3 regions of the Endozoicomonas sp. Z74 genome follow, and region 1 is predicted to be linked to each of the others. Evidence: predicted binding sites of a transcription regulator. Region 1 holds the regulator's gene; each other region holds the start of a gene.
What was found. Region 1 encodes sigma-54, which starts transcription at its own class of promoters, with help from an activator protein. Its sites were predicted from a motif close to TGGCACNNNNNTTGCTNT; they were not measured.

Region 1 (11,555 bases):
AGAAAGCAAGAGATGAAAAGCTGGAGGCTATCAAGGAAGATGCAAAGGCTATGCATGACAAAGGCCTGAACAGACGACAGTTTAACCTGAAAGAGTCCAGTCAGGCCCATGAGATGAGAAGTGAACATGCTCAGGCGCGTATGGAGGATGCTAATGACAGGCGGGAGAAACACCTTGAGGGTATAAGAGAAAAGCAAAGAAAAGCAGCTGAGAAAAGGGATGCTATTCGGCAAAAGGCTGCTGAACGCAAGAAGCAGGCGACCCCTGAGGTTGAGGCTCTTAAGAGTAATATAAGTGCATTAGCCGTTGAAAACATGAAGCTTGCACAGCAAAACCAGCAGGTATTGACCAAGCTTGATCAGATAGTTGAAGCCTCGGCACCTAAAAAGGGTGTTGGATCAATGCTGGCCAATATTGTTAGTTACTTTGTTGGTTGATTGGTCTAGTTGTTTCATTGAGTGTCTGCATGCTAAATCATGCGGCTCTTAGAATACTGACCTAGGTAAAAAGCCCCCACTTCAGTACTGGATTGTTGTGGGGGTTTTGCTTTGCTGTTCCCAATGCTCATGCTGGGGCAGCGGTCAAGTATTGATACAGCGCCTGCGCATCTTCAGTCGCTCGCAACTCCCCAAGCAATGACTCTGATTGAAAACGCTCCGCCAGAGCCCTGAGAATATCCAGGTGCTCCTGGTTCTCCCCTTCCGGTACAATCAGGGCAAAGACCAGATCCACTGGTTTCCGGTCCACCGCATCATAATCCACTGGCTCATCCAGCCGCATAAACAACCCGATGGGTTCCGGGCAGGCTTTGCAGCGGCAGTGGGGGATGGCAATACCATTGCCCAGGCCTGTGGTGCCCAGTCGCTCCCGGGCAATCAGTGCCTCAAACAGCTCCTTGGCATTGATGGCAGGCACTTCGCTGCTGATGCGTTCGGCAATAAATTCAAGGATTTTTTTCTTGCTGACCCCGTGCACACCGTGAAAGGTGCGCCCGGGAGTAAGGATGTGATTAATGATCATACACTCTTTATTGAAGAGACCGGATAGTGGGGCTGGTCAGACGACAAGATTCGGGTCGCTTCGGGGCGTCTTGGATTAAAGCCGCCCACTGGCTCCCTGCATCCGACCCAGCGTTTTTTCCTTGTGCTTGACCAGCTGCCGGTCAAGCCTGTCCGACAATTGGTCAATGGCGGCGTACATGTCTTCATTCTCTGCGGTGGCGTTGATATCGGCTCCACGGGTATGCAGAACCGCTTCTGCCTTGTGGACCAGCTTCTCTACACTCAGAGTCACCTGTACATTGGTGATATTGTCAAAGTGGGCGCCCAGACGTTCCAGTTTCTTGGCGACGTAGTCGTGCAGAGCTTCTGTTACCTCGACATGATGTCCACTGATGTTGACTTGCATGTAACGCTCTCCTGATCCCATTTCCAGATGTTTACCAGTGCGCGGGATTTTCGTACTGGCTGTATTATGGATTTTAACACTCTCCCTGCTGCTTGCGATGCCCTGGGGCAAAAAAACATCAGGGCACCAGTTGCTTTCGCTCATTAGAGGGTGGCAGGTTCATGGATTCGCGGTATTTGGCGATGGTCCGTCTGGCCACTTTTATCCCCTGTTCTCCCAGCAGGCTGGCAATTTTATTATCGCTCAAGGGTTTACGGGTATTTTCTTCCGCAATCAGCTTTCGAATATGGGCCCGGATGGCCGTTGATGAACACTCTCCTCCGGATGCCGTACTGACATGGCTGGAGAAAAAGTACTTCAGTTCATAGACCCCACGAGGGGTGTGCATGTATTTCTGGGTGGTCACCCGGGAGATCGTAGACTCATGCATGCCAACGGCTTCGGCGATATCGGCCAGTACCAGAGGCTTCATGGCCTCGTCACCGTGTTCCAGAAAGTCCTGCTGGTAAGCGATGATCTGACTGGCCACTTTCATCAGAGTTTCATTCCGGCTCTGAAGGTTTTTCAGGAACCATCGGGCTTCCTGAAGATGGTTTTTCATGAAGACGTTATCACGACTGCTGTTGGCCCGCTGTACCATGGAGGCGTAATTGTTGTTGATGCGCAGTTTAGGCAGAGCGTCGGAGTTCAGTTCCACCACCCAGCGGTTTTTTTCCTTGCGCACGGATATGTCAGGGACCACATACTCTGCCTCGGAAGGATCGATTACGTTGCCGGGCTTGGGCGTCAGACTCTGGATCAGGCCAAGCGCCTCGCGCAGCTGATCTTCCTTGAGCTTGGTTTTGCGCATGATCTGAGCATAATCTCTGGCCCCCAGGGCTTCAAGATGCTGCTGAATCAGTTTTTCGGCATTCTGGTAATGGGGGGTATCGTCTGGCAGTTGCTGCAGCTGAACCAGCAGGCACTCTTTCAGATCACTGCTGGCGCAGCCAATGGGGTCAAACTGCTGAATGCGGTGCTGAAGCACCTTCAGTTCTTCCAGGTCCAGTTCTTCCAGCTGGCTCTGCAGGGAGACATAGAGTTCATCCATGCTGCAGGTTAGATAGCCATCGGGATTGACCGCTTCGATAATGGCCAGGCCCAGCAGACGGTCCCGGTCGCTCATCGGGGCCATATCCAGCTGCCATTGAAGATGATCCTGAAGGGATTCCACGGTTTTGGAGCGGGAGAGGGGGTCGTATTCATCATCGCCACTGGCGGCAGGCAGGCTGGAATACACCTCGTCCCAGGCTGAGTCGACGGGCAGCTCGTTGGGAATGTTGTCTGCCCATTCCGCCATTTCCTGGGGCTGAGGCTCGATGGTGGTTTCGCTCAGATCCACCAGCTCTTCCTTGCCTCCGGAATCCGCTGCGTTGTCTGCTGTTGCGTCGGCAGCGGAATCACTGGCCTGGTTATCCTCTGCTTCCAGCATGGGATTGGATTCCAGGGCTTCCTGGATTTCATGCTGAAGGTCCAGCGTGGATAGTTGTAGCAGCCGGATGGCCTGCTGCAGCTGGGGAGTCATGGTCAGCTGCTGGCCCATCTTGAGCTGTAAAGAAGGCTTCATAGGGCAACCGTATACCTTTACTTCGTTGTCCGCTGGAGACCGTAACACCTTTTCGCCTGATTCAGCAGTCCAGTCCCAATGACTGTCAGTCAGCTTATTCAGACCGCCGGTGTCTGGTCAGTATTAGCACGGATGCTTTTGCGACCACTCTCCATGTGTGGCTGATTATAAACCCATAGTCAGGCCCGAAAAAAGTTGTATGAGCAAAAATAGAGATAAAAAAGTGTCATGAATACCCTGTTTTGGAGAGAAGACCTCAGGGAAGTTTCCGCCCGGATAACAGCGATGGGTTCTTCCTGCAGGGCGCTATCAGCGCTATCCACGGCGGAAATGAGAGTTACCCCGATAGCTTTTTTTTAAGTTGAGGCAATAACCCATTGGATTGATTTCGATCAATTACAAACGATAGTCCAAAAAATAGCCTGCCCGTCAATTTAAGATGATGGGAATCCCATGGATATTTTAATCGTTATACCAATTGTGGCGCTGGTGGTGTATGCCATCGTGAAAAATTTTAGTGCCTCGGCCTCTCTTGCCCTTGCGGGCATTGTTCTCCTGAGCGCTGCTGCTCTTATGGGGATCAAGGACATTCTGCCGGCAGACAAGGCAACCGGGTTTATGCCTTTTGATCTGTTTCAGCTGATGAACACGGTGTTCAGTTATCGGATGGCCAGTCTTGGCCTGACGATTATGGCCTGTGGGGGCTTTGCCACTTATATGTCACACATTGGTGCCTCAGAAGCGCTGGTTCGCCTTGCGGTCAAGCCGATCAGCCGTTTCCGGTCTCCTTATGTAGTGCTGGCTCTGTGCTATCTGCTCAGTGTCGTATTGCAGATGTTTGTCACCTCTGCCACCGGGCTGGGTTTGCTGCTGATGGTCACTCTATATCCGGTGTTGAGAAACATTGGTCTGAGCCCAGCTTCTGCCGTTGCTGTGATTGCCTCTCCTGCAGCGTTTGAAATCGGTGTGACCCAGGTGAATGCGAACTTTGCCGCCAGTCAGTCCGGACTGGATATTACCGAGTACTTCCTGGGATACCAGGCCTGGGTGACGGTACCTATGGCTTTGCTGGCTGCGGCACTGCACTTTTTCTGGCAGCGTCGCTGTGACCTGAAGGAAGGGTACATTGCTGCTGAGCACGTAGGTGAAGGGCTTGAATCCTCTGATGGTAAGGCGGATAAACCCGCAGCCCCCGGGTTTTACGCGCTGCTGCCGATGATTCCGTTTGCCTTGTTGCTGACGTTTTCCAAAATGATGGTTTCTTCCATCAAGATGAATCTGGTCATGGCCATGTTGATCAGTGTGTTTGCTGGCATCTTATGCGAGCTGCTGCGTTCAAGAAAGGTGAAAGAGTCTCTCGAAGGGTTCGATAAATTTCTCAGCGGCATGGGGGCTGTTTTCGGTCCTGTGGTTGGCCTGATTATCGGTGCTGAGATATTCGCAACCGGCCTGAAGCACATTGGTGCTATCGACTCATTGCTGGGATCGGCCCAGGGGCTGGGTATTGGCGCTGAGGCCATGGCCATTTTCATGGCGGTGCTTATTGCGGTATCGGCCATCATGATGGGGTCTGGTAATGCCGCTTTCCTGTCCTTTGCTACCCTGGCGCCGGATGTGGCAAAAAGCTTTGGTGTGCCTGCGGTGACCATGTTACTGCCCATGAACTTTGCCGCTTCTATGGGGCGCTCCATGTCGCCGATTGCTGCGGTGGTGATCGCCTGTGCGGGGATTGCAAAAATATCGCCGTTTGAAGTGGTGAAGCGCACATCGGTACCGATGATCGGCGCGTTCCTTTTGGGGATTGTGTTGCACGTTATTTTGTTTGTGTAACGTTCATTGCCACCTGAACCGGCCGTATTCTGGGGGGTAACCTGGAATACGGCTTTGCCGGTTTTGGAAAATACGTCCTCAACACAAGATGGGGGCAGCAGGTTGTGCTCATCCGTTAATTTCCTTATCTACAGAATCATTTGAATTATGGTGGGTAGAAATCAATGCTTACAATGTGAGAGTGGAAGAGTGTTCCCCTGCGGTGCGAGGGAACAAGGTAGGGCTATGAGGCTGCGCAACAACCCAGCTCAGCGCAGGATCTGGGTTAATTGTAGCGAGAGCTTATATTTTTCCCCCATTTTTCTGTAGACGATCATGGCTATAGAACTTATAAAGAAAAACAAACATCGCAACAACCCCAATGAGAAATATCATCATGATCACAAGCTCTAAAAGTGGGGTTCGGATCAATGCCAAAATTGAAATTGACATGACGGTTATGGTAGCCAATATTGCTATAAAAACTTTGAAGTAGTGGTGATGAATTCTAAACAAATACCTTAAAGGAGCATCGTAATAGTACCTGACAGCTAGAAATATGATTAATGGTGCAGCATACAGCCAATGATTGAGTGAAAGGAATGCAAGCACACTAGCTATTGGCATACCCACATAGGTAGCTGGTGAAAACTCAACTTGCATGCGTCGATATTCTTTTGACTTATTATTCATTTCACTGAAGTGATGCTGCCTGCATGGCGTTTAAAAGGTTCAGGGTGAGCGGTTTTTCCGCTCACAATGGTTCAGAGGCTGAACTGGTGCCCCAGATAAACGTCCCGGACCTTCTGGTTGGACATAATGGTATGACTGTCGCCTTCCGCAATGATGTGCCCTTCGCTGACGATGTAAGCTTTCTCGCAGATATCCAGGGTCTCCCGGACGTTGTGGTCGGTGATCAGTACGCCGATATTGCGGTTCTGCAGGTGACGGATGATGGACTTGATATCGCCGACGGAAATCGGGTCAACCCCGGCAAAGGGTTCATCCAGAAGAATAAAGGTGGGGTCGGTGGCCAGAGCTCTGGCGATTTCCGCCCGGCGACGCTCTCCCCCTGACAGAGCCATGCCCGCACTGTCACGAATGTGGCCAATATTGAACTCATCCAGTAGTGATTCCATCTTGCGGGTGCGTTCACTCCTGTTCAGGTCTTTGCGGGTCTCCAGAATAGCCATGATATTGTCTTTCACGCTCAGGCGCCTGAAAATGGACGCCTCCTGGGGCAGGTAACCCACACCAGCTCGTGCCCGGTTGTGCATGGCCTGGTAGGTCAGATCTTGCTGGTTGATAGAGACTTTGCCGCCGTCTGCCTTGACCAGCCCGACAATCATATAGAAACAGGTGGTTTTACCTGCGCCGTTGGGACCCAGCAGCCCAACGATCTGGCCACTGTTGACTTGCAGCGAAACATCCTTGACGACGTCTCTGCCTTTGTAGCTTTTACTGAGGTGTTCTGCCTTTAAGGTTGCCATCCGGAAGTCTGTAAACCTTTTGTGATGATACTGTTGGGTGATGGTGTTTCGAAAACGTTGCTGTAAAGAGGCTTTCTGGAAAACGCCGCTATTCAAAGCTCAGCCAGGCAAAGTCCCGGTAGGCCAGGGTGGCTCCGGGTGCACTGGCCATCCAGGCTCTATTCCTGCTTGGGCTGGATAACCATTTGAACCCGTCCACTGCCGTCTTTACCTGCAGCCCCTTTGGCGTTGACCGTCTGCTGGGTCAGATTGTAATTGATTTTCTCCCCTTTGAAGGTATCACCTTTCTGGGAAAGCTGGGCGTTCCTGATCAGCTCAATACGGTCACCCGTCACCTCATATTTGATGGTGTAACCCCAGGCTTGCAGGGTGCCCTGATCATCCGGTTGCTGCTCTTCGTAGTAGGCCCGGTTTTTATTGCCCTGGGCAATGACCCGGGTGACTTGGCGCTTTTGGGTGTAAATGGTAATGATATCGCCAGTGATCCGGGTGGTGCCCTGAATCATGACAACGTCTCCCCGATAGATGGAAATCCCTTTTTTATTGTCAATGTCAGCAGAGTCCGATTTGATCTCAATGGGCTTCTGCCGGTCAGAAGGCAGTGCAAAAGTGACGCCGGGAGTGACCAATGCACCTGTCAGGGTGGCCAGCAGGAGACCGGTTGTCAGCCTCAAACCGTTCTGGTTTGCAGTTGAGCGCCTTCCCTGTTGATGAGGGGGGACTTCAGGCATTTCCCGCTCATGGCTTGCTTCCGGCTCACGGCTGTATGGGTTCATGGACTCCTCGTACCCTTGATTTCAGTTTAATGAGGCCCTGTTGATAAAGAGCAGTCATGCCGATTGCACGGGTTTTACCCGTGTCGTTGGTGATCAGGACAGGACGATCCGTGTCGGCCATGTTCTGGTCAGAGTATACGGTGATAAAATCCGTGTCCATACGTACCTCTTTTCCTGTGTTCAGGTCAGTCTGGGTGATGACCACGTTATCCCACAGTTCAAGATCCTTGCCTCCTGGCAGCAATTTACCGCTCTGAGAGGTGGAACGGGTGGTGTGTCCGGGCTTGCGGTAGTTGACCATCACCGGAGTCTGCAGCAGTGTGTTATCGGTGTGGGGATAGTGGGTAATGCTCTGGGAGTCCAGGGTATATTGCAGCTGGCCGTTCACTCCATATTCGCTGATCTGTGCATCCACCAGAAAGTAATCTGCATCTTGCCGTATGATAAGGGATTTTTGCTGGGCAACCGGGCTTAACGAGCCATCATAGGCCCAGTACCCAACAGCCAGCATCAGCATTAAAAGGCCTGTGGTAATAAGATAGTTGCGGTAAGGCATCCCCGGGTCCGTTAATGGTGTGCTTGATCGGGAAGGCCATACCTTCCGTAAATGGCCATTATGCGTATCCAGCCTGATTCTGGCAATAACCGGATACGCAGGGAAATGAAGCTTTATGGGGCTTCACAAAGTGTGAGGTGATGAGGCTGTTACACAACCCCTGCCTTCAACAGGTCGTGCATATTAATGGCTCCGATGGCATGGCGTTTTTCGTCCACGCAGATCAGGGCGTTGATTTTCCGGTCATCCATGATCTTCAGGGCTTCTGCCGCGAGGATGTCAGGACTGATGGTGGTGCACTTGACGGTCATGACATCGTCAATGGGGGTGTTGTGGGGGTCAACTCCATGATCCAGGGCCCGGCGCAGGTCACCGTCGGTAAATATGCCGATGAGCACATTCTGTTCATCGATGACGGAAGTCATGCCCAGCCCTTTCCGGGTCATTTCCAGCAGTGCTTCGCCCAGCTTTGTTCCTTTCCTGACCACGGGGATCCGATTTCCGCCGTGCATAATATCCTGAACTTTCAGCAACAAACGCCGCCCAAGGGATCCGCCCGGATGGGAAAAGGCAAAATCCTCCGCAGTAAAGCCCCGGGCTTCAAGCAGGGCTATGGAGAGGGCGTCCCCCATCACCAGTTGTGAGGTGGTACTGGAAGTGGGGGCCAGGTCCAGTGGGCAGGCTTCCTTGTTAACGCTGGCGTCCAGGTTGACCTCAGCGGCTTTGGTCAGGGTTGAGGAGGGGTTGCCCGTCATACTGATCACAGGGGCGCCCATCCGCTTGAACAGGGGAAGCAGGGTAATGACTTCTGCGGTTTCACCGGAGTTGGATATGGCCAACACCACATCATCTGAAGTAATCATTCCCATGTCACCATGGCTGGCCTCACCCGGGTGAACATAGAAGGCGGGTGTACCAGTGCTGGCCAGGGTTGCGCTGATTTTCCGGGCAATATGCCCTGATTTCCCCATGCCCACCACAACAATTCTGCCTCGGCACTCCAGCATCAGCCGGCAGGCTTTGCTAAAGCTCTCATCAATTCTCGGCAGTAATGCCTGGATAGCTTCTTGTTCAATGCGGACTGTGCGTTGACCGATCTCGATAAAGGTTTGGTCAGTTGTCATTTCGGTAAAGCCTGTTCTGTATCAGTCGCTCTGGCTTGATACCAGAGTCTAGGAGCCTGTGGACGGAAAGGGTAGCCGCCGGCGCCCATAGTGAATGAATTTATACGGTTTTACTATGGAGAAGATCCTGTTAAAGCAAGGTATCTTCACCTATAACGGTTGTGGCCTTAACTGTTCTGAAGGTAAAGCCATAGGCCATAAAGAGCGTACCCGGCAAGCAGTGCCAGCCCGGTCAGCTTGCCCAGTTTTTTTGGTTTTTTCCCAAAGATGGCCAGGGCGGCGATGAAAACGGTCAGGGCCAGCATAACCGGATAGTCACGGGCCATGACGGATTCGTTCAGTGGTCCAGGGGCCACCAGGCCCGGCATTGAGAGCACGGCCAGCAGATTGAAGATATTGGAGCCCACCACATTGCCAAGGGCGATATCATGGTGCCCTTTAAGAGCACTGGCAATGGATGCAGCTAGCTCTGGCAGGCTGGTGCCGATGGCAACAATGGTCAGGCCGATCACCAGTTCGCTGACGCCCATGAGGGTGGCAATCCGAGTTGCGCCCCAGACGAGAATCTGGGCACTGGCCAGCAACAGGATCAGGCCAAGGGCCAGTTCGAGGTAAGCCCGGTTCCGGGACATTTCCTGAATGTCCTCAGCCGGGGCCAGAGGCTCCTCCGGGTGGGACTTCTGCCAGCGGACCATAAGGTAGAGCGTGATGAAAAGCCCTCCCAGCAACACGGTGCTTTCAAGAACTCCAAGGAACAGGTTGAACAGGCAGGCACCGGCCACCAGGGTCACCAGCACCAGCCATGGGATCTCCCTTTTCGCCAGAGTAGAGGTGACGGGCAGGGGAGCTATAAGCGCGGTTGCACCCAGCACCAGGCCCATATTGGCAATGTTAGAGCCGATGGCATTGCCCACTGAGATATCGGTATGGCCCTGTAGAGCAGACATTAATGACACCAGGATTTCAGGGGCCGAGGTGCCTATTGATACGACGGTCAGCCCGATCAGCATCGGGGAGATCCCCCAGTTTCTGGCGGTGGCGGCGGCACCACCAACAAAGCGGTCAGCACTCCAGGTGAGAATAATAAAGCCGGCGATAATGGCAAAGATGGCTGCAGTCATTCAGGGGTATTCTCAGTATTCGAAAGTAAACAGCCGTGAGGGCATAAATGCCGCCCACCCGGATGGATAAAAATGCTTTTCCAGGCATTTTCCCAGTGAATAAGTGAGTTTATGGAAAACGTGGTCAGCAATGCAACAGAAATCCCGGCCATCTATAATGGTCGGGTAGCCTGAATGAATGATGCAAATAAAGTGTGAATCGGGTCATAATATGGAGTCTTGTATTTTTATGACGCGTTTGTTTGATCAGCGGATGATTTGGAATGTCGATGCTCACTACCTGCCTTCAGCAAGGACCCGCTTGTTAAAATGATGAATTCTGATGATAACTTTATCGAAATTCGCGGACTGACCTTTTACCGCGGTGATCGTCCCATTTTTAAAAATGTGGATATTGATATTCCCAGGGGTAAAGTGGTTGGGATCATGGGACCTTCCGGAACCGGAAAAACCACCCTGTTGAGGCTGATTGGCCGACAGCTGAAACCCGATGGCGGAACCATTAAGGTGGATGGCCAGGATCTTTCCCTATTGTCCAGGGAAAACCTGTTCCGTCTGCGTAGAAAGATGGGGATGCTGTTTCAGAGCGGGGCGCTGTTCACCGATGTCAGCGTTTTTGAGAATGTGGCTTTTCCCCTTCGTATCCATACCCGGCTGTCCGAGGCCATGATTCGGGATATTGTGCTCATGAAGCTCCACGCGGTGGGGCTTCGGGGTGCCTGGTCGCTGATGCCCAGTGAGCTTTCCGGGGGGATGAGCCGAAGAGTTGCGCTGGCGAGGGCCATAGCCCTTGACCCGCAGATGGTGATGTATGATGAGCCATTTGTAGGCCAGGACCCCATTGCCATGGGGGTTCTGGTTGACCTGATTCGCCGGTTGAACCGTGCGCTGGGGATTACCAGTGTTGTGGTTTCCCATGATTTGAATGAAACCGCCAGTATTGCTGATCTTCTTTACCTGATTGCCGACGGTGAAGTCATTGGCCGTGGAACGGCGGATGAAATGCTGCACTCTGACGATGCCAGGGTTCGCCAGTTTATGCAGGGCCTGCCGGACGGGCCGGTGCCCTTCCACTATTCGGCAGACGATTATCAGGATGATTTGTTAAGGGGGTTCGATGCGGGTTGATGTACTTGACCGCCTGGCTCAACTTGGCCAGGTGGGCCTGGGGCATATTCAGTCCCTGGGGCGCTCGGGAGTTTTTTTGCTTCTGGCCATTTTTTCCAGAGCTGGCTTCAGTGGACGGGGAACGCTGCTGGTTAAACAGCTGTACAGCGTCGGTGTCCTGTCGTTGATAATTGTGACGGTCTCTGGGTTATTTATTGGCATGGTGCTTGGCCTGCAAGGGTACAGTATCCTGGTGCGGTACGGCTCTGAAGGGGCGGTAGGACAGTTGGTGGCCCTGAGCCTGGTCCGGGAGCTTGGTCCGGTGGTGACCGCTTTGTTGTTTGCGGGCAGGGCTGGATCCGCCCTGACGGCAGAAATTGGCTTGATGAAAACCACTGAGCAGCTCTCCAGCATGGAGATGATTGGTGTCGACCCCCTGAAACGGGTGATTGCCCCGAGGTTCTGGGCAGGGGTGATTTCCATGCCATTGCTGGCGGCTATTTTCAACCTAGTGGGTATTCTGGGTGGTGTGATGGTCGGTGTTGACTGGCTGGGCATT
Region 2 (11,555 bases), on a different contig from region 1:
ATTGACTCAGGTACCCCCACTGTCGTGTTAATGACCTGCGGCCGGCCATACACTTTAAGTGACAAAATCAGAGAGCAGGCGGCTGCCATTCTGATGAGTTTTGCCCCCGGGCAGGAAGGGGGGGAAGCCCTGGCTGAGTTGATTGCCGGAATCCGCAGCCCTTCCGGGCGACTGACCGTATCCATTCCCGGCAGTGCAGGCGCTGTGCCATTTTACTACAACCATAAGTTCAAAAGTTGTGGCACTCCCATTGCCCGGCATTTTGGCAGCTGGTATCCCTTCGGTTATGGCCTGACCTACACCCGTTTTGAATATTCCAATCTCTCTTTTGATTCTGCCAATATTGATATTAAGACAGGAGACGTTTTATTCAGCTGTGAGGTGACCAATACAGGAACCCGGTCCGGTACTGAAGTGGTCCAGGTGTATTTTCGTGATCTTTATGCCTCGGTTGTACGCCCGGTAAAAGAACTCAAAGCTTTCAAGCGGGTATCGCTGGAGCCGGGAGAACAGGCTCTGGTGACCTTCAGGGTTCCTGTGGATATGCTGAATTTTACCAGCCTCAAGGGCAAAAGGGTGGTAGAAGGCGGCGAATTCCGGGTTATGGTCGGAGCCTCAAGTAATGACATTCAACTGGAAGGAATCGTCACCATAAACGGTACATGCCGTAAATTGGAAAAACACTGGCGTATGGAAAGCGAGGCCAAAGTCGAACACGTTGAGCGCAAGGTTTCAACGGTTTCGGAGTCTGTTTAAAACCATTCCGGGCAACCCTTCCGGGTTGCCTTTTTTTCTGTTTTAACTGAAGGGGGAAGCCCGCCGTGAGTACGATTACTGTGCGGGAAAAAGTGGCATTTGCCATGGGGGATTCTGCCAGCAATATTGTTTTCCAGTCTGTTACCCTGTTGCTGGCTTTCTTTTACACCGATATTTTTGGCATTTCCGCGGCGGCAGTGGCCACGCTGTTTTTGGTGGTGCGTGTCATTGATGCCGTCACGGATCCGCTTATGGGGGCAATTGCCGATCGAACGCAAACCCGATGGGGACGTTATCGCCCTTACTTACTCTGGCTTGCCGTGCCCTATGGCATTATTACTGCGCTGGCATTTACCACACCGGACTGGGGGGACAGTGCCAAACTGGTTTACGCCTATATCACCTACTCATTAATGATGGTTCTGTACACGGCCATCAATATTCCCTATTGCGCCCTGGGGGGTGTCATTTCCAGAGAGCCGGAAGATCGGATGAGCCTGAGTGCGTACCGCTTTGTTTTTGTCTCCCTTACGGGGTTGGCGGTTGCTTCGCTGGTGCTCCCCATGACCGAAGCCTTTGGGGCGGATAACCGGGCCAAAGGGTATCAGATGGCCATGGCGGTTATGAGCCTGCTTGCCGTCCTGCTTTTTTTCCTGTGTTTTGCCTTTACCCGCGAGCGGGTAAAACCCGTGGCATCCAGCACCCATAACTTCCGAAAGGAACTCAAGGCCTTGTTCCTGACCAATGACCAGTGGCGTGTCATTGCCGGTCTTAATTTTCTGTTCCTGATCACCAGTGTGATGCGTTCGACGGTGAACCTGTACTACACCTCCTATTATATGGAGCGGCCGGATCTGGGAGCTACCGTGTTGTCACTGTTTATGATGGGCAGCGTTGCCGGAGGGATTCTGGCCCGGGTACTGACCCGGTCTTTCTGCAAGCTGGCCATATTCCGGTTACTGATTCTGTGCTCGGCTGGGCTTTTATTCATTCAGTATTTTGTACCGCCAACGGCGGTCGGTCTGATCATGGTCCTGTTGTTTCTTCTGGGGATAACCAATATGGCGGCGGCCACCATCCTCTGGGCCATGAATGCGGATGTGGTGGATTACGGAGAGTTGAAAACAGGGCGTCGGACTGATGGCCTCACGTTTTCTGCCACTCTGTTTGCCCTCAAGCTGGGAGTGGCTGTAGGAGGAGCCATGGCCACCTGGCTGTTGTCTCAGTATGGATACGAAGCCAATGCCGTACAGACGGAAGAAGCCATTTCCGGCATTGTGATGTTGAACACCCTTTTTCCGGCCATCGGTTATCTGGTGGTCTTTGGCTGGATGATTCAGTACCGGCTGCATAGCGAGAAGGTGAGGGAGATTAATAGCGAATTGGATGGAGCAGGTGCTTATTGAACCCGGCTCTGCAAAGTGGACAGAGATTGTGCACCCTTTTCACAGGGTGCACTCTGGTCGTGCGTTAATGGTGGATTACTAGGGGCTGTTGATGTTTTGTCGTGTGCTCAGCCAAAGCCAGCGTTTTCGTGCCAAGGCGCAGTAGCGCAGGAATACCGTCGTCTTTCAAGCTGCTGCAACGATGGTACGGAAGCGCTGGCTTTGGCCCTTCGGGTGGTTCGTAAAGCGGCCTTCCGGCTGTGTTGAACTGGCTTGACGTAGAATGCGCGCTGCGCCAGTCCGCCTTGCGTTAGGCCGCTTTACTAACCACTGAGCTCACGCTAAAACATCAACAGCCCCTAATCAAAGAGCCGGGCATTTACTGTTATTGCGAATGGCACACCCTTTGCTGTACGTAGATTTGTAAAAGAAGGTTGTTTTTTGCTGCTCCTGTCCTGGTTTGATCTTCAACAGGATGAGAGAGGAAAACAGCCATCGTTTATCGATCAGAATTCGGGGGAAGTGCATTCTGATTGGTTATTATTCAATCGAATAACGCTGAAGGGAATGCCATGTCTTATTTAGTCCCCGCGGATTTTGTCACCAAAATGGTGGACGCCGGTGAAGCCAAAATTCATATGTCCACCCGGGACACTCTGATCAGAGCCTATATGGCCGGAGCCATTCTCGCCCTGGCCGCGGTTTTTGCCATTACCATTTCTGTGCAGACCGGCTCTGGATTGCTGGGTGCTGTTCTTTTCCCGGTGGGTTTCTGCATGTTGTATTTGATGGGGTTTGACCTGCTGACCGGGGTGTTTGTGCTGGCCCCTCTGGCATTACTGGATAAACGTCCGGGTGTCACCGTAAAAGGGGTGCTGAGAAACTGGGGGCTGGTTTTTACCGGTAACTTTGCCGGCGCATTGACGGTGGCCTTTATGATGGCGTTTGTCTTTACCTATGGTTTCTCGGTCGAGCCCGGTGCCATCGGGGAAAAAATAGCCGGTGTCGGTGAGGCGCGAACCCTGGGTTATGCCGAGTATGGACTGGTTGGCTGGCTGACGATCTTTTTCCGCGGGATGCTCTGTAACTGGATGGTTTCCATGGGGGTGGTGGGAGCGATGATTTCCACCTCGGTCAGTGGCAAAGTGATCTCCATGTGGATGCCGATCATGCTGTTCTTTTTTATGGCCTTTGAACACTCTGTAGTGAATATGTTCCTGTTTCCATCCGGCATCATTCTGGGCGCAGATTTTTCGGTAATGGACTATCTGGTCTGGAATGAGATCCCCACGGTTCTGGGTAACCTGGTCGGTGGTCTCGCTTTTACCGGATTAACGCTTTACACCACCCATGTAAGAACGGCACCCAGCCGGGCCTGATGCATTTCCGGGCAGGGCAGGTCTCAGACCTGAGGCCCTGCCTCCCTCTTCGAATATCAAACCCTTCGTCCTTTTTCCTGGCAAATATGCTATTTTAGACCGCTTTAATGATCGCGAGTGGGGCTTGTTTCCTACAACGAGCCCTGGAGGATAGCATGTGACCGACTCCAATGAGTCCTGGGAAGGCCTGGTTTCCATCCGGGATTTTGTACGCTGGGGCGCCAGCCGTTTTAATGAAGCAGGCCTCTTTTTCGGACATGGCAGTGATAATGCGCTGGATGAGTCCATGCACCTGGTGTATCAGGTACTGCAGCTTCCCTGGGATTTGCCGGAAAGCTATCTGGACAGTCGTCTGTCCATGAATGAACGGCAGTCGGTGGCCAGCCTGATTGAGCAGCGGGTCAGCAGTCGTAAGCCCCTGGCTTATCTGGTCAACCAGGCCTGGTTCTTCGATATGCCCTTTTATGTGGACGAGCGGGTGCTGGTTCCCCGCTCGCCGGTGGGTGAGTTGATTCGTCAGCAGTTTCAGCCCTGGCTGGGTGAGGTGACCGTCAGCCGGGTTCTGGATCTTTGCGCAGGGTCCGGTTGTATCGGCATTGCTTCTGCCCATGCTTTCCCGGAGTCCCAGGTAGATTTGCTGGATATTTCCGATGATGCTCTGGAAGTGGCCAATATCAATATTGACCAGCATGAACTCTGGGGCCGGGTACAGGCCATTCAGTCAGACCTGTTCGGATTCCTGGATCATCTGCCGGAAAGACCCCGTTATCAGTTGATTCTCAGCAACCCACCCTATGTGGATGCTGAAGACATGTCCGATATGCCCGATGAATTCAGTCATGAGCCCCGCCTTGGTCTTGCGGCCGGGGATGACGGGCTCGACTTTGCCCGCCGGATTCTGGCCCAGGCAGCCGATTACCTGGATGACCGGGGACTACTGGTGCTTGAGGTGGGAAACAGTCAATGGGCGTTGCAGGATGAATACCCGGAAGTGCCGTTTGTGTGGCCGGAGTTCGATGCTGGAGGCCATGGTGTTCTGGTATTATCCGCAGAGCTTTGCCGGGAGTTTCAACCGCTGTTTAAAAGCCGGCTGGCAGCCTGACTGAAAGAAGCTGTGGCCACCCAGAGGCGGAACAACAAAGAGCGGGAAAGGCGGGTGGCCTGATAACCACCGGCCTTCCCCGGATAGACAACAATGAGATGGCTCGAATATGGCAGGAAACAGCATAGGGCAACTGTTCAGGGTAACCAGCTTTGGGGAGTCCCATGGCCTGGCTCTGGGGTGTATTGTGGATGGTTGCCCTCCCGGTATGCCCCTGACAGAGGCTGACCTCCAGGTAGACCTGGACCGACGCAAGCCCGGTACGTCAAAGTTTACCACCCAGCGTCGTGAACCGGATCAGGTGAAAATTCTTTCCGGTGTTTTTGAAGGCAAAACCACCGGTACGCCCATCGGGCTGCTGATTGAAAACCAGGATCAGCGCTCCAAGGATTACTCTGAAATCATGAACCTGTTCCGGCCAGGTCATGCCGACTACACCTATACCCATAAATACGGATTTCGGGATTACCGGGGAGGAGGGCGCTCTTCCGCCCGTGAGACAGCCATGCGCGTAGCAGCAGGTGCCATTGCCCGGAAGTACCTGCAAACCATGGGGATTGAAGTCAAGGGATGGCTTTCCCAGATCGGCTCTATCAAAGCGGAGTCCTTTGACTGGAATGAAGTGCGCAATAACCCGTTCTTCTCTCCGGATGCGGATAAGGTGCCTGACATGGAAGCCCTGATTACCCAGTTGCGAAAAGAGGGGAACTCTGTAGGTGCGAGGGTCTCGGTGATGGCGACCGGGGTGCCTCCAGGCTGGGGGGAGCCGGTTTTTGACCGTCTGGATGCGGATCTGGCTCATTCACTGCTGAGTATCAATGCGGTGAAGGGGGTTGAAATCGGAGATGGTTTTGACTCCGTCCAGCAAAAGGGCACCGAACACCGGGATGAAATGACCCCGGAAGGATTTCTCTCCAATCATGCTGGTGGGATTCTGGGAGGCATCAGTTCTGGCCAGGACATTGTTGCCCATATTGCCCTGAAGCCAACGTCCAGCATTACCACGCCTGGCAAAACCATCAATAAGGACGGTGAAGCTACGGAAGTGGTCACCAAGGGCCGCCATGACCCCTGTGTGGGCATCCGGGCGGTGCCCATTGCTGAAGCCATGATGGCCATTACCCTGATGGATCACTTTATGCGACAGCGGGCGCAGAATGCGGATGTGGTCAGTCCGGCACCAGTGATTTGAATGATATGAGCCATGTGGCACCGGTTGGCATGGCTCATTTTTTGTTTTTTCGGACGGGGTATCCGTGAGTCAGAACTTACTGCCCAAAGGTGTCGATATTTTCTGCATCCCAGGCATAATTGATCCAGTAATCTTCAATTTCTTCACCCACAAAAAAGTGTTTCAACGCTTCAGGCAGGCGTCCTTTTTTCTCCTTCTTTTTGTTGTGCACCACAAACGCTGAAAATTCAGCCCCGGGCTGGCTTTCAAACAGGTGCTGGAGAGTGAACTCCAGGGTGGTTCTTTCATCATCCACTTCATCAATGACCAGTACTTTCTTGCCGGTCAGGTCTATATCCGTTTCCAGCCATTGTAACTTAATGGGCTGCTCCGCCGGGGCGGTGCCGGTTTCATCACTGTATCTGGACAGTGAGACAATCAGGATGGGCCGGTTAATGTACGTTCTCATGATCCGCGCAGGGATCAGGCCACCACCGCCAATGGCCAGCAGATAGTCTGGCTGGTAGCCAGCCTTGGTCAGCTCGGTGGCGGTTTTCTGGATGGTGTTGTGGATATCGTTATAGGTAAAGTTGTATTGCTGCATGAAGGGGGCTTCAGATGATCCGGTTTTGAAAGCGGGTTATTTTATGCCTGCAGCTCTATGGGTTCAATGAGGAGCCTGTTTTGAACTTTCCTGAAAATACTGGTCTAAACTTCCTGATTTGCTGCAACTGACTCTCTTCCAGCGGTTAACTGGAGGACAGGTTTACTCAGGATTCGGGAGGTATCCCTATGTATATAGCCGTTTTACGGGGCGTTTCTGCACTTCTGCTTTTGTCTGCACTGTTTGGTTGTACCGCTACGGAACACCGTAAGGCTGTGATGGATGACTCCACGGACAAAATGACGGTGGGTAAGGTTCAGCGTGAAATCCGCGTTGGCATGAGTGGTGCTGAGGTGGCCCAGGTGCTTGGATCGCCCAATGTGGTCTCGACGGATGAGGAGCGTCGGGAGGTCTGGATCTATGACAAAGTGGCCACAGATACCGCTTATTCTGCCAGCAGTGGCGGCGTAACTGCGCTTATTCTTGGCTGGGGCAAATCATTTGGGGGTGGGGGAATGCCTGGTTACAGTGCTGGCTCTGGTGCCAGTTCCAAGTCACAGCGGACCCTGACCGTGATTATCAAGTTTGATGATCAGAAAAAGGTTCGTGACTTTGCCTATCATACGTCACGGTTCTAGAGGGCGATATGCAGGCAGGTTGTTCCATGAAACCCTATGGAAGTATGGCTTGCTGGCAGGCTTTGCTGCTGGCGGTGGTATTGGTCATGGCAGGTTGCCAGAAGATACCTAAAGATGCTTTGAAATTGTCTCCAGAGTCTCTCGAAAAGCGCTCTCTTCAGACCCGGAAGTACCAGGGGGTATCGGAAGAGGATATTTTATCCGCGTCGGCCAGCGTCATTCAGTACCTTGGCTTTAATATTGATGAGAGTGAAGCCCGTCTGGGCCTGATAGTGGGCTCCAAGGATCGGGATGCCACCAACTATGGGCAGTGGGCGACCTCTGCTGCGGTGGCATTTTTCAGCATGGGCATGATGTCAGTGGATGTTGATAAAAGCCAGAAGCTGCGGGTGTCCCTGGTGGTTCGTCCTGTGCCTGATAGTGATGGCAAGGGGCATTTTGTCCGGGTCACTTTCCAGAGGATTATCTGGGATACCAAGGGAAAGGTGACCTTGACGGAGCGGCTGGAGGAGCCGTCGATGTATCAGGAATTTTTTGACCGGTTATCCAAGGCTGTGTTTCTGGAGGGACAGAAAATATGAAACCAATGTCGTTGATGAACATCCTGTTCATTATCTGCCTGATCACTGGCCTGGCCGGCTGCCAATCCTGGTCTCGAAAAGAGCTGCTTTCCACCAGTGAAAGTCAGGTTCAGGCACGAAATATCCAGACCCGGGCATTTGACACCAGTGACAAGTCCCTGACTCTTCGAAGTGTGATCTCTACCTTGCAGGATTTGGGGTTTGTGGTTGATAAGGCGGATGAAGTGCTGGGTACAGTCAGTGCCACCAAGCTGGATGGCTATCAGTTGCGGGTGACCGTGACCGTCCGTCCAAGAGGGGATAAACAGATGCTGGTACGAGCGAACGCTCAGTACAACCTCACGGCGGTTGAAGATCCTGTTATCTACCAGGACTTTTTCACCTCACTGGGTAAATCCATGTTTCTGACCGCTCACCAGGTGGACTGAGGTGGGTTTTGGAAGGCAGGTTGATTCTGCCTTCCATGGATTACGGTTTGATCAGGTCTTTGCCTTGGCGTACATCGCTTCAATTTCTTTGCGGAACCGTTTCATAATGATTTTCCGGCGGAGCTTCAGTGTGGGAGTAATTTCCCCAAGCTCGATGGAAAACTCTTTGGGAAGAAGAGTGAATTTCTTCACCTGCTCGAATTTGGCCAGTTCCTGCTGCACTTTGGCAAGACGTTTCTGAATCAGTTCCTGAATGCTGGTGTGTTGTACCAGCTCTTTGTGGCATTTGTATTTCAGGTTCAGTGCTTTTGCATGTTCCTCAAGGGCTTCAAAGGCTGGAACGATCAGGGCTGTGACGTAGTTTCTGGCATCGGCGATAATGGCGATTTGCTCAATAAACCGGTCTTTGCCCAGGGTGCCTTCAATGTACTGTGGGGCGATGTATTTACCCGTTGAGGTTTTCATCAACTCCTTGATGCGCTCGGTCATTCTCAGGGCGCCGTTTTCATCGATCAGACCCGCGTCGCCGGTATGAAGCCAGCCATCTTCCGTGAAGGTTTTGGCGGTTTCTTCCGGTTTTTTGTAGTACCCGCGCATCACCGTGTCGCCTTTCACCTGGATCTCGCCGTCTTTGCCGATGCGAACATGAATGCCAGGCAGGGGGAGACCGCAGCTGCCAAATTCAAATTCGGTGTCACGGAAACAGGTGACCGTGGCTACGGTTTCTGTCATGCCATAGCCTACTTTGACATCCAGGCCAATGCTGTGAAAAAAACGGTTGATGTCATCGTCCAGTCGAGCGCCGCCACAGGGCATGAAGCGAATGCGGCCACCCAGGCCATCCCGGATTTTGCTGAACACCAGGCGGTCAGTCAGTTGATTCAATTTGTGAAGGTAACCGGGGACGGTCAGTCCTTTTCGATGGTACTCCATGTGGGAATGACCAATCTTCAATGCGGTTTTGAAGATCAGGCGACGAGCCAGTGGTGCTTCTGCCACCCGGCTATGGATCATGGTGTAGATCTTTTCAAACAAACGGGGAACGGCACACACAACGGTCGGTTTTATCTGCTTCAGTGCTTCGCTGACCTGTGTAGGGTCCTTCAGGTAAACATTGGTGGCACCCCGGGAGAGGACATAGTAGCTCCAGGCTCTCTCAAAGATATGACTCAGGGGCAGAAAACAGAGTGAGGTATCAAGGCTGTCCAGGTGGATGACTTTGTCATGGCCGGTGAAGCTGGCGGCCAGGTTAGCATAATCCAGCATCACGCCCTTGGGTTCGCCGGTGGTGCCAGAAGTGTAAATCAGGGTGAACAGATCCTCCATGCAGCGGGAGGCGAGGCGCTGGTCAAACTCTGAAGATTCTCCGGTACCCTTTTGTGTAAGGGTATTGAAATACAGGGCCTGTTGGCAGCCCTGCAGGTCAACCTCCTCATTAAAAACGACGATGGTTTTCAAAAAGGCAGAGGATTGCAACAGTTCCAGTGCTTTGTCGAACTGCTCCTGGTCGCCCACAAACAGCAGGGATGCTTCAGTTTCATCCAGAATGTATTGAGCCTGCTCTGTGGTACAGGTGGGGTAGAGCGGGACGGTGACCAGGCGTGCCTGGAGACTGGCCAGATCAGCCATGGTCCATTCCGGTCTGTTCTGGGACCAGATTCCCACTTTGTCCTGAACACTCAGGCCCAGGGTCAGCAGCGCCCGGGCCAGCTGATCAATACGGGTAATGAGTTGCTTCCAGCTGATGCCGCCCCTGCCAGCCTGATCCGTTGAGGACCCTGCGGTACGCATGGCTATCTGGTCCGGGTTGCGCAGGCCGCGTTCTCGAAGCTGACTGATCAGATGCATTGAAAGAGGTGATTTCATGGGCGTTTTTTCGGGCGCAGGTTCGGACACGGGCTTTGGCACTGGAGACGGTCTCAAGAGCTGGAAGAATAGGACTTTGGTTCAGAAAACGAGAGAGAATGGTACCTGATGGGTTCGATAACAAAAATTGATCCACGTCATTTTATGCCAGTATCCACTGATGAAAGTGTAACCGTTGGTAACTGAGTGATACCGGATAAACGTCTTTTTTTCTTTCCCTGTGGGCCGCTGGAATGTTTCTTGGGCACAAGTAGGAGATTTAGAAAGTGCGATTGGTATTACTACCCTTTCCAGAATGCAGGCGTGAACAAAACCAGTACGGTAATCACCTCCAGCCTGCCCATCAGCATGCCAAAGCTTAGCAGCCATTTGGCCGTGTCGGGAAGGGAACTGAAATTACCGGCAGGCCCGATTATCTCCCCCATACCCGGCCCTACATTGGCCACGGCGGTAGCGGCACCGCTGATGCTGGTAATGGGGTCCAGCCCACAAAGGGTCAGCAGCAGGCTCATTAACGTCACCAGCAGTGCCAGGAAAAAACTGAATCCGATCAGTGAACGAAGAATGTCGCTGCTGATCGACTGGCCATTGTAGGTCTGAACAAAACAGGCCCGGGGGTGCACCAGTTGTTTTAACTGGATGTAGAGCAATTTGGCACCGATCTGAAACCGGAAAATTTTGATGCCTCCAGCGGTTGAGCCTGAACAGCCGCCAACGAAAATCAGGAAAAAAAACATCAGGGAGGCAAATCCCCCCCACAAGGTGTAATCACCGTGGGCGTATCCGGTGGTGGTGACGGTTGAGGTGGTGTTAAAAGCCACCAGGGTCAGTGCCCGCCAGAAGCTGTAGTCTGAGTGAAAGACCAGCCAGAGGCTGAGTATGCCCCAGACTACCAGGAGAAAACCGATGAAGGCCTGTACCTGGGTATCCTGGTGCAGGCAATGGACCTCTCCCCGAATGCAGCGGACAAACAGCACAAAAGGCAGACTAGCCAGAATCATAAAGACGGTACTGGTCCAGATAATGAAGGGGTTTCTGAAATGGGCCATGGAAGCGTCAGAGGTGGAGTAGCCTCCGGTGGAAACCGTGGTCAGGGCATGGTTAATGGCCTCGAAGCCGGACATGCCCCCCAGGAAATAGAGGTAGGCACAGACAGCGGTCAGGGCCAGGTAAACGGTGACAATGCGTTTGGCGATGCTGCCGGAGCGGGGCATGGCCTTTTCGGACCAGTCTGATGATTCACTCTGAAAAAGACGCATGCCGCCTACTTTAAGGAAGGGCAGTACGGCCACGGCCATGACGATAAAACCAACACCCCCCAGCCACTGAAGCAGGGACCGCCAGATCAGGACACTGGGTGCCATGGTGTCGAGGCCGGCAAGCACGGTTGATCCTGTGGTTGTGATACCTGACATGGTTTCAAAAAAAGCATCGGTGTAGCTGATGGGGAGTTTGAACCACAGGGGTAAGGCAGCGAACCCGTTAAGGGTCAGCCAGCACAGCGTGGTCAGCAGAAAAATCTGCCTGGGTTTCATATTGAAATGCGCTGGCCGGAAGGAGAGGGTCAGCAGCCCCCCGGCCAGAAGAGTGATGCCTGCAGAGGCAATGAACTCCCAGATATCAGGGTTGCCAGTCAGCAGGTCAT
Region 3 (8,819 bases), on a different contig from region 1:
GGCATAGTCAGCCAGCAGATAGAAAATCACTTTTTCCCGTTGGAAAGAAAATGATTTTACCGGGCTTAAAGCTCAGCCTCAACTGTTGCAGAAGAACCCAAGCCAGCCTCGGTTGACACCGCATCAAGTTAACACCCAACAGTAATGTGCCACTATAGCAATGGCTTTCCAGCCTTTGTCACATGATCAAAGGTGAAAACATGTTCAACAGGGTTCTCATCACAGCGACCCACCAGCCGACCGGGAAAGCGCCAGCCCCCTTTACCGATCACGACCACGCCCCCACAAACCGGGCATTGGCCGCTGTAATGCACCAGAGCAATTCTGCGATGCTGGTAACGCCCCCCTTCCCCTTTGATCGGTCGATATTCCAGTAGCCAGATACAGGAGCTGGTGATACTCATCCAGTCCGGTACCATGGCCACCCGCTTATCCAGCAATCGATATACGAAACCAAACAGAGCCACAAACACAAAGGAGCCCAGAATGGGCCAGGTCATCCCGCTCAAAATAAACTGGCTAACGCTGGGTAAGATGGGCGCAACAGAAACACTGCCCATAATCAACAAAAACACCATGAGAGGGAACAGAATCGTGACCAGAAGGAAGACCAGTTTCCAGCCCACGATATCCAAATTATCCAGCCATCGCACCAATCCTGGCAGACGCTTTTTTTTCTGCTCCTTGTAACGAAGCACCGCACCGGGCACATTGTACTCGGCTTGCTTATGGGCCGTGGATTTCACCTCATCGGAGACAGGCTTGGCTTCCAGCCGATATTGATTCTTTTTTCCTTTTCCACCTCCTGTGATTTTTCCGGGCACACCATAAAAATTCAGTTGATGTTCACTGGCAATGCCTTCGATACGAACATCGTCGTTCAAGTATTTTTTGAATAAATCTCGATACTGGCGACCAATGTAATCGGACACGCTTTCGTACTTGAAATGAGCAACCACATTATCTTCGAGCCATTTCATAATTTCACTCGGCTCGTAGACCAAATTTTCCGACTTAATCTCCCTGGCAAGATCTTTTTGAGTCAATTTTGCCAAGGCTTTTAAAAACAGAAGGGGAAAAGTCAGGCTTTCCTGGCACTCCTTCTCTTCGATAAACCTCAACACACTCTGCACCGCATCTGCTCTGGCCTGAACGGTATCCACCCCCAGCTTCTCCATACCCCGACTTACCCCTTATACCCATGTTTATCTCTGTTTCAGCGGACTATGCCATACCACTCTTAAGCTCACCAGCACCCCGCTGGCCAAGTGATCAGAATGACTAACAGGAGAATGGATCATGAGCACAAAAAACCAACAACAAGAGCGTTCCGTAGAGCTGCGTTACGGTATCCAGGCGGGAAAAGTCGTGCATATATCAGACGTCGACAGCGGCCTCTCATGCGACTGTTTCTGCCCTGGCTGCCAGGCACCGCTGGTTGCCCGCAAGGGGGAAGTGCGCACCCACCACTTTGCCCATCACAAGGGCGTTGACAGCGAAGCCTGTATTGAAACGGCCTTGTACCGCTACGCAAAACAGATGATTCAAGAGCACAAGGCCGTTTTGATTCCCACCGACGAACTCAAAGCCGTTGCCATCGACAAACAGGGAAAAACCCATGTCCGCCAGCTGAAGATTCTGGGCCAACGGATCGAGTTCGAAAAAGTCGACCTGGAAGTGTTCATAAACGGTTATCGTTCAGACGCGACGGGATACCCCTACGAAAACCGAACCCTGGATATTGAGGTTTGCGTCTCCCATAAGGTGGATGATGACAAACAGAGCAAGGCGTTGGCTACCGAAGCCTGCATGATGGAGATCGACCTGTCCCAGCTGGCCAGGGATGCATCACCAGAGGAGGTGGCCCAGGCAGTGCTTTCCACTGCACCGCGACACTGGATCAACAACCCAGTTCACCAGCAAGTTCTGGCTAACCTACAGATCGAAGTGGATCAGTTAGCCCTGGAAGCCGATCGCGCCGCTGACGCTGCCATTGAAGCTAATAAAGCTCTGAAACGCCAGACAGTTCAGCCACCCTCACTGACACCGGAAAACCCCGATAATCATATGCTGCTTGGCTTTAAAGTCGGCCACGGTTACTCACCCCGCTACCGAAATGATTTCGAGCTCTCGAAAGTTTACACCACCCGCCCTGTTCTGGCGCATAGCACCCGAAACTTTACGTGCACCCAATCTGGCGGCTTTGAAATGGAAGAGATTGATCTGGACGAATCCTGTATCCAAAAACTGAAAGAGCTGGAGTACCCTGTGGAAGCCAGTCTCATCATGGGTACCAAAATCAACGGTCGACGATTCATCCCGGTTGTGTTGGATGTTCGAGTCGAGTAATCACCACTGAATGCACCACTATCTGGCAGAGGAAAGTCGACCAGAGACTTTTCCTGCTGCCAGCCAGGTTGCCCTAACCTTTTTCCCGCTCCCACCGACAACCACCCTATCATTGGCCTGAACAATCAGCCTGAGTATGAGCAAAAGAGAAACGTGGCGTTTACGGCAGTACTGGAACCAGGTAGGTGGCATTCTTGTAGAAGAATTCATGCTGGTGAAACAGCATCCCGACAAAACCGCTGCTCGCAGGTTGCTCGATGGGCTCATCATTCTGGACAATGAGAGAAGAACAGCCTCCGCCAGGGAGGTGTCCATCAAGGGGAAAGACATCATTGCCGTTCAAGTCAAAGCCGGCCGACTTGGAATGTACCTGATGGGGCAGGCCTATTTTTCCGGCATACTTCTACAAACTTTTCAACCCAAATCCATCAAGACTGTCGCTATTTGTGATCAATCAGATTCGGTCATGGAACGACTGGCAAAAGAACATCGCATCGAAGTGATTGTTATTCCAGAGGGGGCAAAAAGTAGATAGATAAATGAAAAAAATAACAGGCGTTCTGTTGTTGGCTCCTTAACGGTTTTTTTTCAAAGGGCGTTTTTGGGGCCTGTGGATCATAGTTCTGAAGAAGGATCTACCAGCCAAAGGGACTGATAGGGCTTGAGCTGGGACAGGTTCGCGGTTTTCTGTTCAATAAGATCATGCCAGCCCAGGTATTCATCCATGGTCAGTTGCTGGTGAACCATGGTCAGGTTGTGCAGTGCCACCAGGGTGCGGCCGGTGTTGTTGTCCACTCGGCGAAAGGCGAAAATTCCGGGGCTGACGGTCATGACCTGCTGGGGGATGTCCGGATGAAAGCAGGGTTCCTTCTGTCGTATGGCCATCAGGGATTTCAGGGTGTGAAACACCATGCCCTGGATGGAGACGGGGTTGTCCAGTTCCGGGATCAGTTCATCGATCGCCCATCGGCGCCGGTTGATGGAGCGGGTGCGGCCAGAGCTTTCAACCCCTGCCAGGTCGTTGGGGGTGGCCAGCAGGCTATGGATGTAGATGGCCGGAATCCCCCGCATCCCCAACATGATGATCTGTGAGCAGAGAAAACGCTGGGCCTGCCAGTGGTCCTCTCCTCGTCGGGTCCCCTTCATGGCATCAAACAGAGAGATGTTGATTTCATAGGGTTTTTCGCTCTGGTCAGAAAGCGTGCGGACACTCACAAAGCCGCCAAAGCGGTGCATGCTGTCCACCAGTTCCATCACCTCTGTTTCAGGAACCAGGCCTTCCAGGGGTCTCAGGCCGATGCCGTCGTGGGAGGCGGTGAAGTTCAATACGGTGCATCCCTCTGGGTAATCGGGCTGTGCATCGATCCAGTGCGACAGATATTTTTCCGTGCCCCGGTTCAGTGCATGGAGTACCAGGGGGGGGAGGGCGAACTGGTACACCATGTGAGCTTCGTCCCCTTGGCCGAAATAGCTGAGGTTTTCCGGGTCGGGGACATTGGTTTCTGTCAGTAATAAACTGCCAGGGCAGGCTTTTTCCAGAACCCGTCGTATCAGTTTGACAATGTTGTGGGTCTCGGGCCGGTGAATGCAGGGTGTTCCCATGGTCTTCCAGAGGTAAGCGATGGCATCCAGGCGCACCACCGAGGTGCCCTGTGACAGATAAAAAAGCAGAATGTCGATCATCCGGATCAGGACATCCGGGTTTTTGAAATTCAGGTCAATCTGGTCTTCGCTGAAGGTGGCCCAGACGTGCCGGGTGCCCCTCCGGGTCTGGATGGGTACCAGCAGCGGAGAGTTCCTGGGACGGATGACGGGGCTCAGGTCGGTGTCCGGATCCACTTCAATAAAAAAGTCGCGCCCCGGCCGGGTGCCGCTGACAAAATCCGCAAACCAGAGGCTTTCCCGGGAAATATGGTTGATGACAAGGTCGGTCATGACCCGGTACCGGCTGGCCAGCCTGGCAATATCACCCCAGTTTCCCAGAGCCGGGTTTACCGCCAGATAATCAATCACCGAAAAACCGTCGTCTGAACTGAAAGGGAAGTAGGGAAGGACATGAACGGTGGTAATGAGGTCGTCCAGATAGTGTTCAAGAAAGCCGCACAGGGTGTTAAGGGGGTGGGGTGAATCTGGGTTGTGGGGAGTCTCCATAAGACTGTCGCCGTAGGTGATCAGGAAAATATCTTTCTCACTCCAACCCGGGTGGCTCAGGTTCGGGTGCTTATGAATAAAGTGCTCAACCCTGCGCACAATGGTGCTGGCCAGGTTCTCTGCCTGTTCCCCATAGGGCCGTTGCAACAGCTCACTGAGGGCCTGGTGAAACCGGGCGAACCGGATCGGGTAGCTTTGCAAGAGGCGCTCCTTGTCAATAACAAAACTGAACACTTGTTTTTTCAATGCAGGTTTTTCAGTGAAGATAAACAAGCAGAAGTTGTGCCATTTGAAACTGGCACAACTTCTGCTTGATGAGTCATTGAGTGATGGATATCCACGGATACAAGAATGCACAGGGAGTGAACTGATGATCAAAAAATGCCTTTTTCCTGTAGCGGGGTATGGCACCCGGTTTTTACCCGCTACCAAGTCCATGCCCAAGGAAATGTTGCCCATCGTGGACAAACCCCTGATTCAATACGGTGTTGAGGAGGCCATGGCGGCCGGATTGACGGATCTTGGTTTTGTTAATGGCAGAAACAAGCGCGCCATTCCCGACCACTTTGATATCAACTATGAACTGGAAGCGGAGATTTCCGGAAGTGGGAAGGAAGAGAAGCTGGCCAGTATTCGCGACGTCATGTCGGCCTGTACTTTTTCCTATATACGGCAGAACCAGATGCTGGGGTTGGGGCATGCGGTTCTCTCTGGCAGGCCCTTGATGGGGGATCAGCCTTTTGGCGTGGTGCTGGCCGACGATCTCTGCATCAATGATCATGGCCCGTTGGTTATGGCCCAACTGGTTGAATTGTATAACCAGTTTCGTTGCACCGTGCTGGCCGTTCAGGAAGTTCCCCCTGAAGAGGTGGACAAGTACGGGGTGATTGCCGGAGAGCCCATGGGAGACAACCTGGTTCGGGTGACGGATATGGTGGAGAAACCGGGGCCTGGAGAGGCGCCCAGCAATCTGGCAGTGATTGGCCGGTACATTCTTACGCCGGATATTTTTGACATCATTGAAAACACGACGCCTGGCAGAAATGGCGAAGTACAGTTAACCGACGCGATTCTTTCCCAGGCCCGAAGTGGCCATGTTATTGCCTGCAAGTTTGCCGGTGAGCGTTTTGACTGTGGCAGCATCAGTGGCTTTGTGGAGGCTACCAACGCCATTTATCAGCGCCGCCTGAATCAATTCGCTCAGTGAGGGTGCTGGTATGAGCATTTCTATGAACGGGTCTGGCCATCCAGGGTTACGGTTATGAAGCAGTTTCTGGTGTTTACGGATCTGGATGGCAGCCTGCTGGATCACCACAGTTATTCATGGGAGGCGGCCAGCACTGCACTGCAGCGGCTCCGGGAGCTGAATATCCCGGTGGTGTTCAATACCAGTAAAACCCTGGAAGAGGTCAGGCCGCTGCAGGACGCCATGGGTATCCGTCATCCATTTATTACTGAAAACGGCATGATAACCACGGTGCCAGCGGGTTATTTTGAAGACTCGGATGCCCAGCAGTGTACCCACTTTTTTCATGGGCAGCCCTATCGCACCCTGCGACGGCTGTTAAGCAACATGCGTCGTCAATATGGGTTTCGCTTTACCGGGTTCGGTGATTGCACCCCTTCGGATGTGGTTGAGCTCACCGGGCTTACACTGGCGGAAGCAGAGCAGGCCGGTAACCGGAAAGCCAGTGAACCTCTGGTCTGGCAGGATTCACAAGAGGCTCTGGAAGCGTTTGTGGAGCAGCTGGAAAAAGAGGGGCTGCATTTGAACCGGGGAGGGCGTTTCTACCATGTGTGTGGCAAGGGGGATAAAGGCCGTGCTGCCATCAGCCTGACTCGTCGATACCGGGCATCTGCTCCCCAGGTTCAGTGGCAGACCATTGGGTTGGGGGACGGCATGAACGACCTGCCCATGCTCAATGTCGTGGATTGCCCTGTACTGATTCGATCGGACCATGGCTGTGCGCCAGTGGTTGATCACCTGACGCAAGTGCTGGTTACCGATGAGGCAGGCCCCAGGGGCTGGAATCAGGCAGTTCATCAGTTGCTGGACGCTTTCGCAGGGAAGAGTGCTGGCAGGCATTTTGGAAAAGATAGTGGAAAAGATACTGGAAAAGGACTTTGTTATGGGTGACTTCTATCAGAACGGCATTATTACCAATTTTCATAATCTGAGGGTTCGCTCCACAGAGGATATGGAGCAGGAGTTGATGGCGTTTTCCCGTCAGCGCCCTATGTCGCTGGTGCTTCCTTCTCTTTATTCAGAGCTGGAGGGGCCGGCCCTGGGGCCTATTGTCCAGGAACTCAGTCAAGTTCGTTACCTGTCGGAAATAGTGATCGGGCTGGACCGGGCGGATGAGGCGCAGTTTGCCCATGCCCGGGATTTTTTCGGGCAGTTGCGGCAGCACCACCGAATCCTCTGGCAGGACGGTCCCCGGTTAAGGAAACTGGATGGGTTGCTCCATGAAAAAGGACTGGCCCCCAAGGAGCCGGGCAAGGGGCGTAATGTCTGGTATTGCTATGGCTATGTGCTGGCCTCGGCGAAGTCGGAAGCCGTGGCCCTGCATGACTGTGATATTGTCACTTACCAGCGGGATCTTTTGGCACGGCTGCTCTACCCTGTAGCCAATCCGGCGTTCAGTTACGACTTCTGTAAAGGCTATTATGCCCGGGTGGCCGATAATAAATTGAACGGTCGGGTCAGTCGCTTGCTGGTAACACCGCTGTTGCGGTCATTGAAGAAGATTTTAGGGCCCATGGAATATCTGGAATACATGGACAGTTTCCGTTACCCCCTGGCGGGTGAGTTTTCCATGAGGACGGAGGTGTTCAACGATATCCGGATTCCCAGTGACTGGGGGCTGGAAATCGGTGTGCTCTCTGAAGTGAAGCGCAACTATTCCAGCAAACGGCTCTGCCAGGTGGATATTGCTGATGTCTATGACCACAAGCATCAACCTTTGTCCGAGGGGGATATGAGCCGTGGTCTCTCCAAGATGAGCCACGACATTATCAAGGCGGTGTTCCGGAAGCTGGCCACCATCGGTACCCAGTTTAATGCTGAAACTTTTCGTACCATTAAGGCCACTTATTACCGGGTGGCCCTGGATTTTATCGAGTCCTATTACAGCGATGCCATGATCAACGGCCTGCATGTGGATCGCGACAGTGAGGAGCGCGCGGTGGAACTGTTTGCCCGCAACATTATGGAGGCGGGGCAGCACTTTCTGGAAAACCCTATGGAAACCCCCTTTATTCCCAGCTGGAACCGGGTGGTGTCGGCGGTTCCGGATGTGCTGGAGCGGTTGTATGATGCCGTTGAGGAAGATAATGCGGGGCCTCTATGATTTGGTGGGTATTCAGGAAGAGGGATGCTGCTGCCCCCCCCCCCCACACCTTCGCGAGAATTCAGTTTTCCTGGCTTTTCGGCCAGGGATTGGTAATTTTGTTCAAGAGCCAGCTCGCCCAACTGGAGGCTTGGGCTTCAGCCCCTTGAGTAACTACTTCTGACCCTAAATTAGTTATTTCTTCTATTGCTCCTATTGTTGTTGCTTTTGCTTGCGTCGTTATTTCAGTCATTTCAATGTCCATATTTGGATCATCTGTGGGGGCAGGCTGATGGGTCTGAGAAAACATTTGAGACCAGTAGGATAATAATTGAACCAACCACCCTTCTTTAGCATGTTCGCATTTGTGTAAAATCACGCCTGTTATGACTATGGATGCTATGCCAATTCCCGCAACACAACCACCCATTATAATGGTTTGCAATGTGCTATAACCATACGGTTCGTCCTCTATGATTGTTCGAACACGGGTACTGTCTTGTTCTTTGGTAGTAGGGAAGGTAGTAGGGAAGGTAGTAGAGAAATTGGTTTGTGGAAGGCAGTTACCAATTCTGTCTTTGTAGCTCATTTCACTACAGTAGTCCAGAGGATACATCTTGAGAGGTGCGAGAGTTCGTGAATTTTTGCACTCGACACAGGGTGGATTTATGCCTTGAGTGCGTTCGTCACTGTTATCTCCGCAGTCATCAATGTCATCGCATAACCATCCAAACGGAATGACCTTATCATTGGGGCATACGTACATCGCACCAGAGTAAGGTTTATTTGAATATTTATACTGGGCAGGCGTTGGGTGTGTGCGTGTGTGTGTGTGCTGGAAATATCGTTGTAGCCACTCCCGAACAGAATCCAGTGGAAAGTTGTCTGCATTGCCACGATCAAGATAATCGCATGTAAAGCCGTGAATACGCATGTAGTATTTCAGCTTTTTATTCATGTCGTCAAATGTGTATGATCGGGCTTTGCAGT

Region 2: ACNRUY_RS02345 (formate/nitrite transporter family protein) is a predicted target of sigma-54. The motif match lies at 2,537-2,554, and genes of this name have one in related genera.
Region 3: ACNRUY_RS24710 (sugar phosphorylase) is a predicted target of sigma-54. The motif match lies at 4,771-4,788, and genes of this name have one in related genera.

What each region holds. Positions count from the first base shown of each region.
Region 1 is NZ_JBLYZI010000032.1:10,812-22,366, forward strand. Features, by position in the region: gene ACNRUY_RS11365 (F0F1 ATP synthase subunit B family protein) at 1-437, shown strand, start outside; gene ptsN (PTS IIA-like nitrogen regulatory protein PtsN) at 565-1,020, opposite strand; gene hpf (ribosome hibernation-promoting factor, HPF/YfiA family) at 1,096-1,407, opposite strand; gene ACNRUY_RS11380 (RNA polymerase factor sigma-54) at 1,526-3,013, opposite strand; gene dcuC (C4-dicarboxylate transporter DcuC) at 3,467-4,843, shown strand; gene ACNRUY_RS11390 (hypothetical protein) at 5,126-5,485, opposite strand; gene lptB (LPS export ABC transporter ATP-binding protein) at 5,587-6,312, opposite strand; gene lptA (lipopolysaccharide transport periplasmic protein LptA) at 6,471-7,088, opposite strand; gene lptC (LPS export ABC transporter periplasmic protein LptC) at 7,069-7,644, opposite strand; gene ACNRUY_RS11410 (KpsF/GutQ family sugar-phosphate isomerase) at 7,794-8,768, opposite strand; gene ACNRUY_RS11415 (calcium/sodium antiporter) at 8,936-9,889, opposite strand; gene ACNRUY_RS11420 (ATP-binding cassette domain-containing protein) at 10,199-11,017, shown strand; gene mlaE (lipid asymmetry maintenance ABC transporter permease subunit MlaE) at 11,007-11,555, shown strand, end outside.
Region 2 is NZ_JBLYZI010000005.1:31,643-43,197, reverse strand. Features, by position in the region: gene ACNRUY_RS02355 (glycoside hydrolase family 3 N-terminal domain-containing protein) at 1-756, shown strand, start outside; gene ACNRUY_RS02350 (glycoside-pentoside-hexuronide (GPH):cation symporter) at 822-2,162, shown strand; gene ACNRUY_RS02345 (formate/nitrite transporter family protein) at 2,714-3,520, shown strand; gene prmB (50S ribosomal protein L3 N(5)-glutamine methyltransferase) at 3,678-4,622, shown strand; gene aroC (chorismate synthase) at 4,732-5,814, shown strand; gene ACNRUY_RS02330 (phosphoribosyltransferase) at 5,891-6,397, opposite strand; gene ACNRUY_RS02325 (hypothetical protein) at 6,586-7,035, shown strand; gene ACNRUY_RS02320 (hypothetical protein) at 7,062-7,616, shown strand; gene ACNRUY_RS02315 (hypothetical protein) at 7,613-8,044, shown strand; gene ACNRUY_RS02310 (AMP-dependent synthetase/ligase) at 8,096-9,910, opposite strand; gene ACNRUY_RS02305 (TrkH family potassium uptake protein) at 10,192-11,555, opposite strand, start outside.
Region 3 is NZ_JBLYZI010000150.1:354-9,172, forward strand. Features, by position in the region: gene ACNRUY_RS24695 (hypothetical protein) at 153-1,178, opposite strand; gene ACNRUY_RS24700 (competence protein CoiA family protein) at 1,300-2,349, shown strand; gene ACNRUY_RS24705 (hypothetical protein) at 2,486-2,884, shown strand; gene ACNRUY_RS24710 (sugar phosphorylase) at 2,965-4,746, opposite strand; gene galU (UTP--glucose-1-phosphate uridylyltransferase GalU) at 4,871-5,707, shown strand; gene ACNRUY_RS24720 (HAD-IIB family hydrolase) at 5,762-6,637, shown strand; gene ACNRUY_RS24725 (glycosyltransferase family protein) at 6,630-7,850, shown strand; gene ACNRUY_RS24730 (low-density lipoprotein receptor class A repeat-containing protein) at 7,912-8,819, opposite strand, start outside.